One region of the Kocuria salina genome, then DNA from elsewhere that is predicted to be linked to it. Evidence: predicted binding sites of a transcription regulator. Region 1 holds the regulator's gene; each other region holds the start of a gene.

What was found. Region 1 encodes LexA, which represses DNA repair genes until DNA is damaged. Its sites were predicted from a motif close to TCGAACANNTGTTCGA; they were not measured.
Region 2: the regulator LexA is predicted to act here: its motif matches at 2,425-2,440, upstream of E7Z53_RS17230 (LexA family protein).
Region 3: the regulator LexA is predicted to act here: its motif matches at 2,210-2,225, upstream of E7Z53_RS07035 (DUF6504 family protein).
Region 4: the regulator LexA is predicted to act here: its motif matches at 2,174-2,189, upstream of E7Z53_RS07000 (DNA polymerase III subunit alpha).

The regions. Positions count from the first base shown of each region.
Region 1 covers NZ_SSSF01000008.1:211,793-215,479, forward strand. Annotated here, with positions in the region: gene E7Z53_RS15735 (ATP-dependent DNA helicase) at 1-1,134, shown strand, start outside; gene lexA (transcriptional repressor LexA) at 1,284-1,982, opposite strand; gene E7Z53_RS15745 (hypothetical protein) at 2,408-2,836, shown strand; gene E7Z53_RS15750 (histidinol-phosphate transaminase) at 2,927-3,687, shown strand, end outside.
Region 2 covers NZ_SSSF01000011.1:20,663-24,349, forward strand. Annotated here, with positions in the region: gene E7Z53_RS17220 (hypothetical protein) at 1-55, opposite strand, end outside; gene E7Z53_RS17225 (Y-family DNA polymerase) at 689-1,948, opposite strand; gene E7Z53_RS17230 (LexA family protein) at 1,974-2,414, opposite strand; gene E7Z53_RS20895 (antitoxin VbhA family protein) at 3,054-3,308, opposite strand.
Region 3 covers NZ_SSSF01000003.1:65,609-69,295, forward strand. Annotated here, with positions in the region: gene E7Z53_RS07025 (TIGR03885 family FMN-dependent LLM class oxidoreductase) at 1-776, opposite strand, end outside; gene E7Z53_RS07030 (fumarylacetoacetate hydrolase family protein) at 907-1,746, opposite strand; gene E7Z53_RS07035 (DUF6504 family protein) at 1,826-2,149, opposite strand; gene E7Z53_RS07040 (GNAT family N-acetyltransferase) at 2,451-2,954, shown strand; gene E7Z53_RS07045 (pyridoxamine 5'-phosphate oxidase family protein) at 3,079-3,480, opposite strand; gene E7Z53_RS07050 (SOS response-associated peptidase) at 3,495-3,687, opposite strand, start outside.
Region 4 covers NZ_SSSF01000003.1:59,908-63,594, reverse strand. Annotated here, with positions in the region: gene E7Z53_RS07010 (tartrate dehydrogenase) at 1-795, opposite strand, end outside; gene E7Z53_RS07005 (LysR family transcriptional regulator) at 962-1,918, opposite strand; gene E7Z53_RS07000 (DNA polymerase III subunit alpha) at 2,198-3,687, shown strand, end outside.

The sequences.
Region 1 (3,687 bases):
GGGGCCGCCAACCTCGAGGCCGCCCTGATGGGCGCTCCCGCCGAGCTGCTGCACCGCGGCCTCGGGGACGCCCAGGCGGCGGCCGTGGCCCAGATCCGGGACGCCGCCCGCACCGTGATGACCGAGTCCAAGGCCGGTCCCGGGGAGAAGGACGGGGACGCCGGCCGGCAGATGGCCCGCTCCCGGGTGAGCGACGTCCTCGACCTGGCCGAGCGGATCCTCGCCGCCGAGGAGCACCGCGAGGTGCTGTGGATCTCGCGCCAGGGCGGCTGGGAGCCGGGCCGCGGCTACGTGCCCGCGGAGGACACCGACCCGGCGACCCTGCACGTGGCCCCGCTCAGCGTGGCCGGCACCCTGCGGGAGGGGCTCTTCGACGGGCGCACCGTGGTCCTCACCTCCGCCACCCTGTCCGTCGGCTCGTCCTTCGACTCCGCCGCCGGCGCCCTCGGCCTGCGGGGCGAGGGCGCCCCGCGCTGGGAGGGCGTGGACGTCGGCAGCCCGTTCGACTACCCGAAGCAGGGCATCCTCTACCTCGCCAAGCACCTGGAGAAGCCCGGCCGCCGGCTCACGGAGGCCCAGCTGGACGAGATGCTGGCCCTGCTGGAGGCCTCCAGGGGCGGGGCCCTCGGGCTCTTCTCCTCCCGCCGGGCGGCGGAGGAGGCGGCCGAGGCGCTGCGCGGGCGCACCGACCTGCCGATCCTGTGCCAGGGGGAGTCCTCGCTCGCGGGACTCGTCCAGGAGTTCACCGACGACCCGGCCACGAGCCTGTTCGGCACGATGAGCCTGTGGCAGGGCGTCGACGTCCCGGGGGCCTCGTGCCGGCTCGTGATGATCGACCGGATCCCCTTCCCGCGCCCGGACGACCCGCTGGCGAGCGCCCGCAGCCGCGCCGCGGAACGGGCCGGCGGCAACGGGTTCATGTCCGTGTCCGCGACGCACGCGGCCGTGCGGCTCGCCCAGGGGGCCGGGCGGCTCATCCGCGCGGGCGGGGACCGGGGCGTCGTGGCGATCCTGGACTCCCGGATCGCGACCGCCCGCTACGGCGGCTTCCTCCGCGGGTCCCTGCCGCCGCTGTGGACCACCACGGACCGCCAGGTGGTGCTCGGCGCCCTGCAGCGGCTCTCCGTGGGCTGAGCACGTCCGGGCTGCCGCCCGGGGTCTCCACGGACCGCGCCGGGCCCGCACGGGGTGCGGACAGCAGGGTGTCCGGACGGCGGCCGGCCCGGACGGCAACGGGCCCCCCACCGGCGGCGGAGGGCCCGGGTGCCGGGGCGTGCGGCGGCTCAGAGGCTGCGCAGCACCGAGACGACCTTGCCCATCACGGTGGCGTGGTCGCCGAGGATCGGCTCGTAGCGCGTGTTCTGCGGCAGCAGCCAGGTGTGGCCGTCCCGCTGGCGGAAGGTCTTGACCGTCGCCTCGTCGTCGAGCAGGGCGGCCACGACGTCCCCGTTGTCGGCGGCGCTCTGCCGGCGCACCACCACCCAGTCGCCGTCGCAGATCGCGGCGTCGATCATCGAGTCGCCCTTGACGCGCAGCATGAACAGCTCGCCGTGCCCGACCAGCTGGCGGGGCAGCGCGAGGACGTCCTCCACGGACTGCTCGGCCGTGATCGGCCCGCCGGCGGCGATGTGGCCCACCAGGGGGACCATCGTCACGTCCGCCGAGGTGGACAGCTCGGCCACGGCGTTCTCGGCGGCGGGACGAGCGGTCCGGCCCGCCGGTGGCGCCGGGGCCTCCTGCGACGGCTCGGCGGACTCCGCCCCGGCGGTCCCGCGCAGCTGCAGGGGAGTGAGCACCTCCATGGCCCGCGGGCGCTTGGGGTCGCGGCGCAGATAGCCCAGCTTCTCGAGCTGGGCGAGCTGGTGGGTGACGCTGGAGAGCGAGGCCAGGCCCACGAGGTCCCCGATCTCCCGCATGGACGGCGGATAGCCGTGCTCGGCGATGGAGCGCTGGATGGCCTCGAGGATGGTGCGCTGGCGCACGGTGAGCCCGCGGCTGCGCGAGCGTGCCCCGGGGCGGGCGCCCTGGGCGCGGGGCTCCTCGGGGGTGGGGGGCTGGGCCATGGGAGCGTCGTCCTTTCCCGTCCGGCTGCAGGTGCCGCAGCCGGTCTGCGCGGTCCCGGTTCCGATGTCGGACCCGGGTGGTTCGATGGGTCCCGGTCGGCAGGCGCAGGGGATCCGCAGCGCGCGCCGGCCGGGGGCCCGGACCTGTCCTCAGCCTAGGCGACACGCCGTGTGTGTTCAAACATATGTACGACCCGCTGTCGACAGCATTCGCAGACACGTGCTAGACATGGGTCATCGGTATTCGAAAGTATGTTCGATCGAATGGAGGCCCGCGAGGGTCGTCGACCGGACCGGTGTTCGAGATCGCCCGCTCCGTGCGGGAACGTCAAGGAGTTCATGTCATGAGTGCCAGTGCCACCCTCACCGCCGTCGTCGCCCGCCGCCGCGAGTCCGCAGGATCCGCCCGGGGGCTCGGCCGTGCGCTCCGGCGGGCCCGTCCCGCCCGCTCCGCGTCCCGCACCCCGCTGACCCTGACCCGCCGCGGCCGCCTGGTGTTCCTGGGGCTGCCCGTCCTGGCCGGCTCCGCCGCCCTGGTGGTGCTCGCCGTGATCTTCCTCGTCCCCTCGACGGCCACGGCCACGAGCGCACCCGTCCCGGGCTCCGGGACCGAGCAGACCACCGTGTTCCCCGGGCAGAGCCTGTGGGAGCTCGCCGTGGCGGCCGATCCGGACCGGGACCCGCGGGAGGTCATGGACGAGATCGTGGAGCTCAACGACCTGGACAGCTCCGTGCTCGTGGCCGGCCAGCTCCTCGAGGTCCCGGCCGCCTGAGCCGCCCGCCCGATCAGCACGCCCCGCTCTGTACACCCCGATCTGTACGCCCCGATCTGTACGCCCCGGGCGGAGCACTAAACTGTCCGGGTGACGCAGAACCTGGACCGACTCAACGCCCTCCCGCTCCGCGACGACCTGCGCGGCAAGACGCCGTACGGCGCCCCGCAGCTCGACGTCGCCGTGGCGCTCAACACCAACGAGAACACTCATCCGGTCCCGGCGGACGTGCACGCGGCGATCGTCCGGGAGGTCACCGAGGCGGCCTGGACCCTCAACCGGTACCCGGACCGCGAGTTCACCGCCCTGCGCGAGGAGCTCGCCGCGTACCTCGGCCACGGGCTCGGGCCCGGGAACCTGTGGGCGGCCAACGGGTCCAACGAGATCCTGCAGCAGATCCTGCAGGCCTTCGGCGGCCCGGGCCGCACCCTGCTCAGCTTCGTCCCCACCTACTCGATGTACCCGCTGCTGGCCTCCGGCACGCACACCGGCTTCGTCGCCGGGGAGCGGGCGGCGGACTTCGGCCTGTCCGCGGAGTCCGCGGCCGAGCAGGTGCGCCGGCACCGCCCCGACGTGGTCTTCCTCTGCTCGCCCAACAACCCGACCGGCACCGCGCTGGGCTCGGACGTGGTCACCGCCGTGTACGAGGCGGGGGAGGAGTTCCGCACCGTCGTGGTGGTCGACGAGGCGTACGCGGAGTTCTCCCACGGCGGCACCCCCACCGCGCTCACGCTGCTCGAGGGCCGGCCCCGGCTGATCGTCTCCCGCACCATGAGCAAGGCGTTCGCGCTCGCCGGCGCCCGCCTCGGCTACTTCGCGGCGGCGCCGGAGGTCGCCGACGCCGTGCGCCT
Region 2 (3,687 bases), on a different contig from region 1:
GTAGTCGGCGGTGGGCGTCAGCATCAGCGTTGACACCACGCGGAAGGGCGGCCATCTATGAGTCCCTGCGAACATGGAGTGACTCGATTCCCTCGGGGATGGGAGCGAGCAGCTGCTCGCGAGCGGCAACGCAATCCTCACCCTTAGCTTCACCTGCTGGGTCGCCGTGGATTGGATCATGCCGACGATTTTCATGTTGGGCTCCTTCTTCGTGCAGCGACATGCTCACCCTCCTAAAGCTTCAGCAGGGCACACATGCGTCGACGCGCGCGAGGATGCCGGCCCGCCTCACTCTGCTGCATCTCGTGGACTCCGCTGCCCACAGAGCCACTGAGTCGTCGGCGCTCAGGGTGCTGGGCGGAGCCCCAAGGCTTCCGTCTTCCCTGGACGTCTTCACCCCCTCGAACCATCTAATCGGAAGATTTACCTCCATTTATTCCAAAAAGTCCTTTTACCCACCAGGGTTGTGTGTCACCTCGACCGCAAGCATGGTGCTGGTAGTGATCGCGGTCCAGTCCGGGCTCGGAGGTTCCCGCGGCTTCCCTTGGGCAATCATTTTGGAGGCCCGCCAGGGCCGAAGAAATGTGCGGCAGCCATCGTCTGCCGACCCAGCCCCAAGGAGGACTGTCGCCTTGATCGGCTGGGGGAGTAGGTCAGTCCTAGTGCGGCTCAGCGAAGAAGCATGTGTCTAGGAGACGGTGCGAAGTTCGTCCCAGTCGGTGGTGTAGCGAGGAGAGAGGTCTGCTTGGCGATTGCCCCAGGGGGCGGGGGAGTGGCCGCCGAATCGGCCCAGGGCGAGGGTGCCGGTGCCGAAACGACGGTTCACGGCGTCGATGAGCTCCCCGATCGGGGCAGGCTGATCGAGTACCCCCGGCAGAACAGGCACGGCCCCCTCGGGTGCCAAATCCATGCAGAGAATGCCGGCGCGCATGTACTGCATCCCATGCACCAGCTTGGGCACCAGGGCCGCCCGGGCGGCGGCCACCAGGGGCGTGGGTTCATTGGTAGGCACAGCCAGCCGCACGTGCGCGGAGACATTGTGGGCTGGCCCGGGCCGATGCGGGGAGGTGCTGGCGAAGACGGTGAAGCGTCCGGCAACCTCGCCTTCTTTGCGCAGCCGGCGGGAGGCACGTTGGGCGAACTCGGCCACCGCGGCCCCGACGATCTCCGGGTCATGAATCGGGTCCGGGAAGGACCGGGAGACCAGGATCTGCTGCTTGGTCGCCACCTCGTCCTCCACGGGGATCGCGGGGAAGCCGTTGAGCTCGAGCACTGTGCGCATCTGCACCACGGAGAACTTATGCCGGATAGCCACCGGATCCGCATCACGCAGCTGCGCGATGGTCTCGATGCCCATTGCCTCCAGGCGTTTCGCCAGCCGCCCGGCGATCCCCCAGACCTCGGTGACCGGCAGGGCGGCCATGAGTCGGTCCCAGTACCCGTCCGGGGCCTGGTCCCAGTGGACGACTCCACCGGTGGCGGGCAGCTTCTTCGCGGCCTCGGTGGCGATCTTCGCCCGTGTCTTCGAACTGGCGATCCCGATGCTCACCGGTAGGCCGACGTTGCGGGCCACGGTGGCCTGCAGCCGGCGGGCCCACCGCACCTGCTCGGCCGGAGTGCCGTGCGGGGGGAGGAGGAAGCACTCGTCGATGGAGTACACCTCCTGACCCATCGCGTGGCGGGCCAGCAGCAGCATCACCCGCTCGGACAGGTCGGCGTAGAGCTGATAGTTGGAGGAGCGTTTGATCAGCCCCCACCGTTTCGCGTCGGCGCGCAGCTGGAACCAGGGGTCGCCCATCTTGATCCCCAGGGCTTTGGCTTCGGGGGAGCGGGCGACGACGCAGCCGTCGTTGTTGGAAAGCACCACCAGCGGTTTGCCGGCCAGGGAGGGCTCGAACAGTGCCTCGCTGGAGGCATAGAAGTTGTTGACGTCCACCAGGGCAATCACGGGTCATCACCTTGTTTGGGCCCGGCTAGTGCAGTTTCCGGGAGTGGACGTGGTGGATTGAGTAGGTCACCACACCCCATACCTGGAGCTGGGTCATCGAGGGAATCGTGATGTCGGGATAGGCGGGATTCTCCGCGTGGAGGACCACGCCGTGGTCGTGGACGTGCAGGCGTTTGACGGTGAACTCGTCGTCGTAGACGGCGATCACTACATCGCCGTGTTTGGGGGTGATGGATCGGTCCACGAGGATTTCATCCCCGTGGTAGATCCCGGCTCCTTCCATGGAGTCTCCGGTGACCCGGAAGGCGTAGGTGGAGGTGACGTCTCTGATCAGGACCTCGTTGAGGTCGATCCGGCCGTCGTCGAAGCTGTCCTGGGCAGGGGAGGGGAAGCCAGCCGGGACTCGGACCAGGACCGCAGAGACCAGCACGGGGCGGTCAATGGTGAGCGGAACTGGATGTCTCATGCCGCCAGGATAGAACACACATTCTAAAGATCAGCCCACAAACACAATAGACCCGTACACATATACGGTTTGGCTAGTGCTGATGCTGGGGATTCTTCCCCGTCGACCGGACACGCCAAGGGGCCCGGCTACGGAGCCGAGACGGCACCGGCGGCTTGGTTCTGGCCGGCGGCGATCTGGGCGGCCCAGCGTTGCCGGAACGGCCGGCGGGGGCCAGGCACGGGAGAGGACGCCGGGGCGGTGTGGGCGGTCGCGCAGTGGGGGGTGCCGGCAACCAGAGTGATCTGCGATGCCGCAGGTGGGGCCCCGCCATGGGATTCAGCGGGGCCCCGTGCGTCCATGAAGCGGCCAAGCCTGGACGCACATCGATGAGGGCACCTGCCTGCCGGTGGATTGTCTTTCACGTCCAGCAGGTTCCAGGCGGCGCATCGACGTAGCCAGGGTAGGAGCCGGAACTGGGTCTTACCTAGACACAGCACCGCAGCAGACAACCACCTACTCCTCTCACGGCGGGCAGTTCCGCCTAGTTGGTGGTGTCGCTGGGGGAGGTCCTCAGGGCAAACCTCAATGAATACTGCGCCCCGAACGGCAACGCTTCCTAGAGGGCCAGATGTCCACTGTTGCTCTCGGGGTGGAGGATTACGGTTGTCCGCGGCGTTCTTGGGAGCGTCGGGTGAGCTCGTCGAGGTCGATGTCACCGGCTACGTAGCGGTCGGTGTCGGCCATGGCCGCCGGGGTGGGGGCGAGGTCTTCCAGCACCGCATGGTGCCAGCTCATCTCTGCGGCCAGCACGTGCTGGAGCTGTTCGCGGGCATCGGTGGCTTCGGACTTCGGTTTGCTGAGGAGGGTGTCCACCGAGGGGCCGACCATTGCGCCTAGCGCTGCCGTGGTCACGGCCACACCTATGACCAGGACCCCCAGCGCCCCCAAGGCATGGGCGGTCCCTTGCCGTACGTGGAATGCACGACTCTTCCGCTTTTGTCGTTGTCGCATCAGCAAAAGGGTACGGGAGTGCGTTTCCCGGATCGAAACGCGGTGCATCCCTTGAGGGCCTTCCGAGGCGCCGTGGTCACGGGAGTAGACGCCCGTCAGCACGGGGAGGACACTGGGCCTCGGTGAAAGGCATCTCACCCGAAAGGCCGGGGATCATCCCCGGTCTTTCGTCTGCCATGGGGACCGATGCTGTGGTCCCGGTGGACTCCTTTACCGGGTGCCTGGCTTAAAAGGGGGCGGGCCCTGCCTAGTCGAGGGGGCGGCAGGGCCCGTCCGATGC
Region 3 (3,687 bases), on a different contig from region 1:
TGGACCGCCTTGCGCAGGTAGTCCTGGGGCGAGGCGAGCTCGGCCATGGTCACGGCGTCGAAGACGTTGGTGCGCCACTGGTCGAAGGCGATCGCGCGGGCCTGCTCCGGGGAGGGCGCCCAGCTCAGGTGCACCTGCAGCGCGGTCCGCCCGGTGCCGCCGGCCTCGCGCCAGGCCTCGAGCATCCGGCGCAGGTCCTCGAGGGGCTGCTGGACGGTGATGAACCCGTCGGCCAGGGGGGCGAAGCGGCGGACCGTCGCCGGGGTGAGCGCGGCCACGCGCAGGGCGGGCAGGACCTCCGGCGGGTCCCAGACCCGGGCGCGGTCGGCGTGGAACGGCTCGCGGCAGGACACCTCCTCGCCCGCGTGCAGCCGGCGGACGGCGTCGAAGCTGCTCTCGAGGAACCGCTGCCGGTGCTCCTTGGCCGGCCAGTCCGGGGTGACGGCCCGCTCGTTGAGCTTCTGCCCGCTGCCCAGGGCGGTCCAGATCCGACCGGGGAACATGCGGGCGAGGGTGGCCGTGGCCTGGGCGGTGACCACGGGGTGGTAGCGCCGGCCCGGGGCGTGCACGAACCCGAAGGGCAGGTCCGTGGTGGCCAGGGCGGCGCCCAGCCAGGACAGGGCGAACCCGGAGTGGCCCTGGTGCGGCGACCACGGCTCGAGGTGGTCCGAGCACATGGCGGCGCCGAAGCCGGCCTGCTGGGCGTGCTCGACGTCGCGCAGCAGCTGCTCGGGAGGGATCTGCTCGTGGGAGGCGTGGAAGCCGATCGTCGCCATGGGGTCCTCCGGTCGAAGGCGGGAACAGGACAGTGGGATTAGGTCACGGGGATCAGGTCACGGGGATCAGGTCACGGGGATCTGGACAGCAGGAGAGGGAGGACGGGACCGGGTGGGGACGGGTGCCGGGTCAGCCGGCCGCCGCCCGGAGGTCCTCGGCGGGGGTGCAGACGTTGCGCAGCTCGCCGATGCCCTCGATCTCGGTGACGACCTCCTGGCCGTCCCGCAACCAGATCCGGCGGGGCTTCTGGGCCAGGCCCACGCCGGCGGGAGTGCCGCAGGCAACGAGGTCCCCGGGCTCGAGGGTCAGGAACCGGCTGAGGTACTCGACCAGCTCCACGGCGGAGAAGATCATCCGGTCGGTGCCGGAGTCCTGGTGCCGCACGCCGTCCACGGTGCAGCGGATCGCCAGTCCCGCCTCGGGGTCGATCTCGTCGGGGGTCACCACCACGGGGCCCACCGGGGTGGTGCGGTCGAAGTTCTTGCCCTGGAACCACTCGGAGGTCCGGCCCTGCCAGTCCCGCACCGAGATGTCGTTCATGATGGTGTACCCGGCGATCGCGGCCCGCGCCTGGTCCGGCGTGGCGTGGCGCAGGGGCGAGCCGATCACCACGGTGAGCTCGGCCTCCCAGTCGATCTTCTCGGACTCCTCCGGCATGGCGATGGGGTCGGTGGGGCCGATGAGCGCGGTGGCGTACTTCGCGAAGATCGTGGGGTGCTCCGGGATCTCCTGACCGACCTCCTCCGCGTGGTCGTAGAAGTTCAGCCCGGCGCACAGGATCTTGCCCGGGCGCAGGACGGGCGTCGCCAGGTCCTCCGGGGCCGGCGCGGGGCCCGACTCCCCCGGCAGCCGCAGGTCGCCCCCGGCGAGGAGGGCCCCGACGTCGGGGACGGGGAGGTAGACGGTCCGCCCGTCCTCCTGCCGGAAGGCCTGGGTGGTGCCGTCTCGTCGCACGGTGCCGAGTCTCACGGGTGCTCCCTCACGTTCTGCGGTGCGGTCTCCACCGACGATCCTATGCACCTCCGGCGGGAGGGTGCACCGCGGCGGCCTACGCGCAGCGCACCACGCGGATCCCCGAGGCGCTCGTGGCGGCGAGCAGTCGCCAGCGCCCTGTGTCGAGGGTGTGGACGAGCTCGAGGGTCAGCAGCTCGGAGCGGGTGTTCAGCTGCACCTGGACCCGCCACATCTGCTGGTCCACCGCACCGATCCCCCGGTCCTTGGGCAGCCGCGCGTCCTCGGACCACCAGGCGCGGCGCTCGTACCAGCGCACGGGCCCCTGGGCCACCAGGTAGTCCCGCCCGCGCCAGCGCACGCCCACCGGCACCCCGTCCGTGTCGCAGTCCACGTCGACGCTCTCCGTCAGGAAACCCACGACGGCTCCTCTCTCCCTCGGCCCGGCGCCCGTCCCCGGTGCGCCCTGTTCCCTGGAAGCTAGAACACCTGTACGACACGCTAACCCGGAAGAGCGCGGAAAAGGAACAGGTGTTCCCGTGAAGTCCCCGCTCCGACCTGGCCGTTCACTTTTGCGATCGAGGACGGCGAAGCATGGACAAGCCCAGCGAAATGGATACGCTGAATGCACGGAGGGCCTGCCCTGCGCGGCCCTCCCGGACGTCCCCTGTCCCTCGTCCGCCCCGCCGGAGCAGCCGGCGTCGACCTCACGGAGGCCTTCCATGACCGGAACCATCACGCTGATCGCCCACACCGCGGCGAACACCAAGAAGCCCGCGGTGAATCTGCGTCCGTCCGGCCCGGAGGACGCCGAGAGCCTCGCCCAGCTCTACTACTCCTCCTACGAGCAGGGCGGGGTCTCCAGTCTGGAGGAGGCCCGCCAGGTGATCCGGGGAGTCTTCGACGGGGAGTACGGGCCCTTCCTGCCCGAGGCCTCGCCGGTGGTGGTCGACGACGACGGGACCGTGGTTGCCGCCGCGCTCGTGCTGTCCCGGCGGGTCGGCGACGACCTCCCTGACGTCCCCTACATCTTCGAGCTGTTCACGGCGGCCTCCCGCCGCCGCCAGGGCCTGGCCGAGCAGCTGGTGCGCTGCGCCATGGGCACCCTCTACGACAACGGCTACGACCAGGTCAGCCTGCGGATCGCCGAGGACAACGCGGCGGCGCTCGCGCTCTACCTGACGCTCGACTTCAACCGGTGGGTCCCCGAGACGGACGACGTCTGAGCCCGGCGGGCGCTCCGGACCGGGGGACGCCGGAGGGGACGCCGGCACGAACAGGGCCCGGCACCAGGCCGTGGAAGAGGCCCGGGACCCGCGATGCGGGTCCCGGGCCTCTTCTGTGACCGGCTCAGAGCGAGAACTCCTCCCGGACGGGGGGATCGGCGGCGATGTCGACGAACCGCGCCCAGCGGGGGCGCACCGCCACGAGCCGGGTGCTGTCCTTGTCCGTGGCCCCCGGGTGCCGGGACTCCAGCACCTCGCCGGCGTCCTGCGCGGCGGAGCCCTCCAGCACGGCGGCCTCGCCCTCGAGCTGGAACTCCTGGCCCGTCCCGGAGACCACCACGAGGGAGACCCGGGGATCGGCGAGGAGGTTGGCGTACTTGCGGCTGCGCTCGTTCGTGCCGAAGACCAGCCGCCCGTCCCCGAGGGCCGCGAGGTTGATCCACGCGGACTCGGGGCAGCCGGCGCCGCTGTTGGTCGCCACGACCCCGCCGCCGTGGGCGCGGACGAAGGCGGTGACCCGGTCCACGGGCTCCCGGGGGCTCAGAACAGGCTCCGCTGCGGCTCGACGAGCTCCGGCGAGTTGTTGCGCACGTTGCCGACCGCCGGGCCCACCGGGTCGAGCACCCAGCGGGCGGCCGTCCGGTGCGCCTCGGCCCGGACCAGGTCCACGAGCTGCGGGGCGTCGTCCTCCCCGGGGCGCAGCCAGTCCCCCACGTGCTCGGGCGCCAGCGGG
Region 4 (3,687 bases), on a different contig from region 1:
GAGGCTGCCGGCCAGGGCGGAGCCGAGGTCGGAGAGGATGTCGGCGTTGAGGTTGGAGGCCACCACCACGGAGAGCTCCTCGGGGTGCAGGACGAACTTGGCGCTCATCGCGTCCACCAGCACCGACTCCGTCTGCACGTCGGGGTAGTCGGCGGCGACGCGGGCGAAGACCTCGTCCCACAGCACCATGCCGTACTGCTGGGCGTTGGACTTCGTGACGCTGGAGACCTTCTTGACCGTGCGGGTGCGGGCGAGGTCGAAGGCGAAGCGGATGATGCGCTCGCAGCCCTTCTCCGTGAACAGGGAGGACTGGACGGCGACCTCGTTGCCGGGACCTCGGCCGGCGAGGTTGCGCCCGCCGAGCCCGGCGTACTCGCCCTCGCTGTTCTCCCGCACCACGACCCAGTCCAGTTCGGTGTCGTCGGCCTTGCGCAGCGGGGAGACCACGCCGGGGAGGAAGCGCACGGGGCGGATGTTGGCCCACTGGTCGAAGTTCTGGGTGATGTTCAGCCGCAGCCCCCACAGGGACACGTGGTCGGGGACGTTCTCCCACCCCACGGCGCCGAAGTAGATGGCGTCGAAGTCCTGGAGGGTCTCCAGCCCGTCGGCCGGCATCATCACCCCGTGCTGGGCGTAGTACGCACTGCCCCAGGGGAACTCGGTCCAGTCGAAGGAGAACGCCCCGTTCGACTGCTCGGCCACCGCGTCCAGGACCGTGCGGCCGGCGGCGACGACCTCCTGGCCCACGCCGTCGGCGGGGATCGAGGCGATCGTGAAGACCTGGTGCTCGGCCATGGGGTGCTCTCCTTCTCGGGTGCTCTGGTCGTGGTGTCCGCAGCGCAGTGCGGCACCGGGTTCCAGTAGAGCGCCCCGAGCACCGTGAGGTCCAAGACCGGAATCCCATCCCCCGGATAGGAATCCCCTATGACACGATCCGCGGCGCGTCCTGCGGCGCCGTCCCCTACGGCCGGCCCGCCCTCTCGGCCCGGTCCGGCGCCGTTCCCTCCGGTGCCCGGGAGCGGTCCGCGGCGTGCCGGGCCGCGTGCTCGGCGGCGACCGCCAGGAACGCGCGGGCGGCCGGGGTCAGGTGCGCCGGGCGGCTGAGCACGGCCACGTGCAGCACGGTGACCGGTTCGATCCGCAGCACCCGCAGCCCTGCGGCGCGCGCCAGCGGGGTCCAGGAGGAGGGCAGCACCGCGTGCCCGACCCCGGCCAGCACCAGCGGGAGGACCGAGGTGCGGTGGGCGACCTCGGCGGCGATCTCGACCGGCACCCCGCCGGCCAGGGCGTCGTCGACCAGCCGCCGCATCAGCGAGCCCTGCTGGGAGACGACCACCCGGTGCCCGGCCAGGTCCTCCCGGCGGATGGCGTGCCCGTCACCGAAGGTGTCCGCCTGCGGTGCCACGATGAGCACCAGGGGCTGCTGCTCCAGGTGCATCACCTCGACCTCGGCGGAGCGGAACGGGTGCTCCGAGCCCAGGATGCCGATCTCGGCGCGGCCGGTGCGCACCGCGTCGACCACCTCCTCGGGGGTGAAGGCCGCTTCCACGCTGACCGTCACGGCCGGGTGGGCTCCCGCGTAGGCGGCGATCATCGACGTGAGCGGTTCGACGCCGGGGGAGGGCATGGCGACCACGTCCAGGCGGCCGCTGCGCACCCCGCGCAGGTCGTCGACGGCGGACCGGGCGGCCTCCAGGTCCCGGACCACCACCCGGGCCGGGCCCACCAGCTCCTCGCCGGCCTCGCTGAGCACCACCCGCCGCCCGATCCGGTGGAACAGCGGCACCCCCAGTTCCCGCTCGAGGCCCTTGATCGTCTGGGACAGGGAGGGCTGGGCGATGAGCAGCTGCTCCGCGGCGCGGGTGAAGCCGCCGTGGTCCACCACGGCCAGGAAGTACGTGAGCTGCCGGACGTCCATCGTCGTCTCCTCCTGCGTCCGTGCGGCGGGGGTGCGGGCCCCTCGGTGCTGCCCGTGGGTGCAGGAAACAACATGCCACAGAAGTGCGGCATCCCCGTCCCGGAACGAGGGCGTCCCCGTGCGCGGCGCCCCTGCGGGCCGTGGGCGGATCGTGTCCCGCCCGGGCCCTGCGTCCTCCTGGGCCGGCGTGCGCCGCCACGGACGCCCAGGAGCCGGAGTTCCCGCGGCCCCGGTGGTTTGCAATTGACTTAAGATTCGAACACGTATTCGAATGGGGGCGTGAGCTTTCCGCACCTGCACGTCGCCACCGCCTTCAGCGCCCACTTCGGGGTCAGCCGGCCTGCCGTCCTGGCGGCCGCCGCCGCGGCGGACGGCGCGGACGCCCTCGCCTGCACCGACCGGGACGGGCTCTACGGCGCGATCAAGCACCTGGGCGCGTGCCGGGAGCACGGCATCGACCCGGTCCTGGGGGCCGACCTCGCCCTGCTGGACCCCGGCCGCGAGCGCGCCCTCGGCCGCGTGGTGGTCCTGGCGGCCGGCGGCACCGCCGGTGCGGGCTACGCCGCCCTGTGCCGGCTCGTCTCCACCGCCCACGCCGCAGCGGGCCCGCCCGGGGTGACCGCCGCCGAGATCGCGGCCGCCGCACACTCGCCCCGGCACGGGGAGCCGGTCCTGACCGTCCTGCTCGGGCCCGCCTCCGACGTCGGGCAGGAGCTCGCGGCCCGTCGCTACCGCACCGGGCGCGCCGCCCTGGCCCGGTGGCGGACCCTGCTCCCCGCACCGGCGCTCGCCGTGGAGGTGGTCTCGCACCTCGCCGCCCCCGGCACGGCGTGCAGCACCTCCCACGCGGCCCGGATGCTGCGCGCCGCCCTCGAGGCGGGGCTGACCCCCGTGCTGACCAACGCGGTGCGCTACGCCACCCCCGCCGAGGCCGCCACCGCCGACGTCCTCGACGCCGCCCGCGCCCTCACCCCGCTCGAGACCCTCGGGGCGCGCGCCGGCCACGCACCCGGCGGCAGGGCCGCCGGGCGGACCGGGACGTCCCGGCGGACGACGGCGCCGGAGCCGCTGCAGCCCAACGGCCAGGGCTGGCTCAAGTCCGCCCGGCAGATGCGCGCGCTCGCCGCGGAGATCGCCCGGGCCGCGGACCTCGGCGCGGCCGGGGCCGCGGCCCTGCTGGCGGGCACCCAGCGGGTGGCCGACCGGTGCCGGCTGGACCCGGTCGCCGACTGCGGCTGGGGGCGGCCGGTGGTGCCCGAGGCCTCCGTGCTGGGCCTGGACCGGCCGGCGCCCGCAGAGCTGCGGGCCCGGTGCGAGACGGGGCTGGGCCGCCGCTACCCGGGCCGCCGCATGACACGGGCCGTGCGGGACCGGCTGGAGCAGGAGCTGGGGGTGATCGAGGACCTCGGCTTCGCCTCCTACTTCCTCACCGTGGCCGAGGTCTCGGCGATGATCGGGCAGATGGGGGTCCGCCACGCCGCCCGCGGCTCGGGGGTGTCCTCGCTCGTCAACTATCTGCTCGACGTCTCCCAGGTGGACCCGCTCGAGCACGAGCTGCTCTTCGAGCGCTTCCTCTCCAACGACCGCTCGACCCTCCCGGACATCGACATCGATGTCGAGTCGGCCGAGCGCCACCGCGTCTACCGGCGGATCTTCGAGCGCTTCGGCCCCGAACGGGTGAGCCTCATGAGCATGCAGAACGCCTACCGGGCCCGCGGTGCCGTCCGGGACGCCGGGCTGGCGCTCGGCATCGACCCCGAGACCGTGGA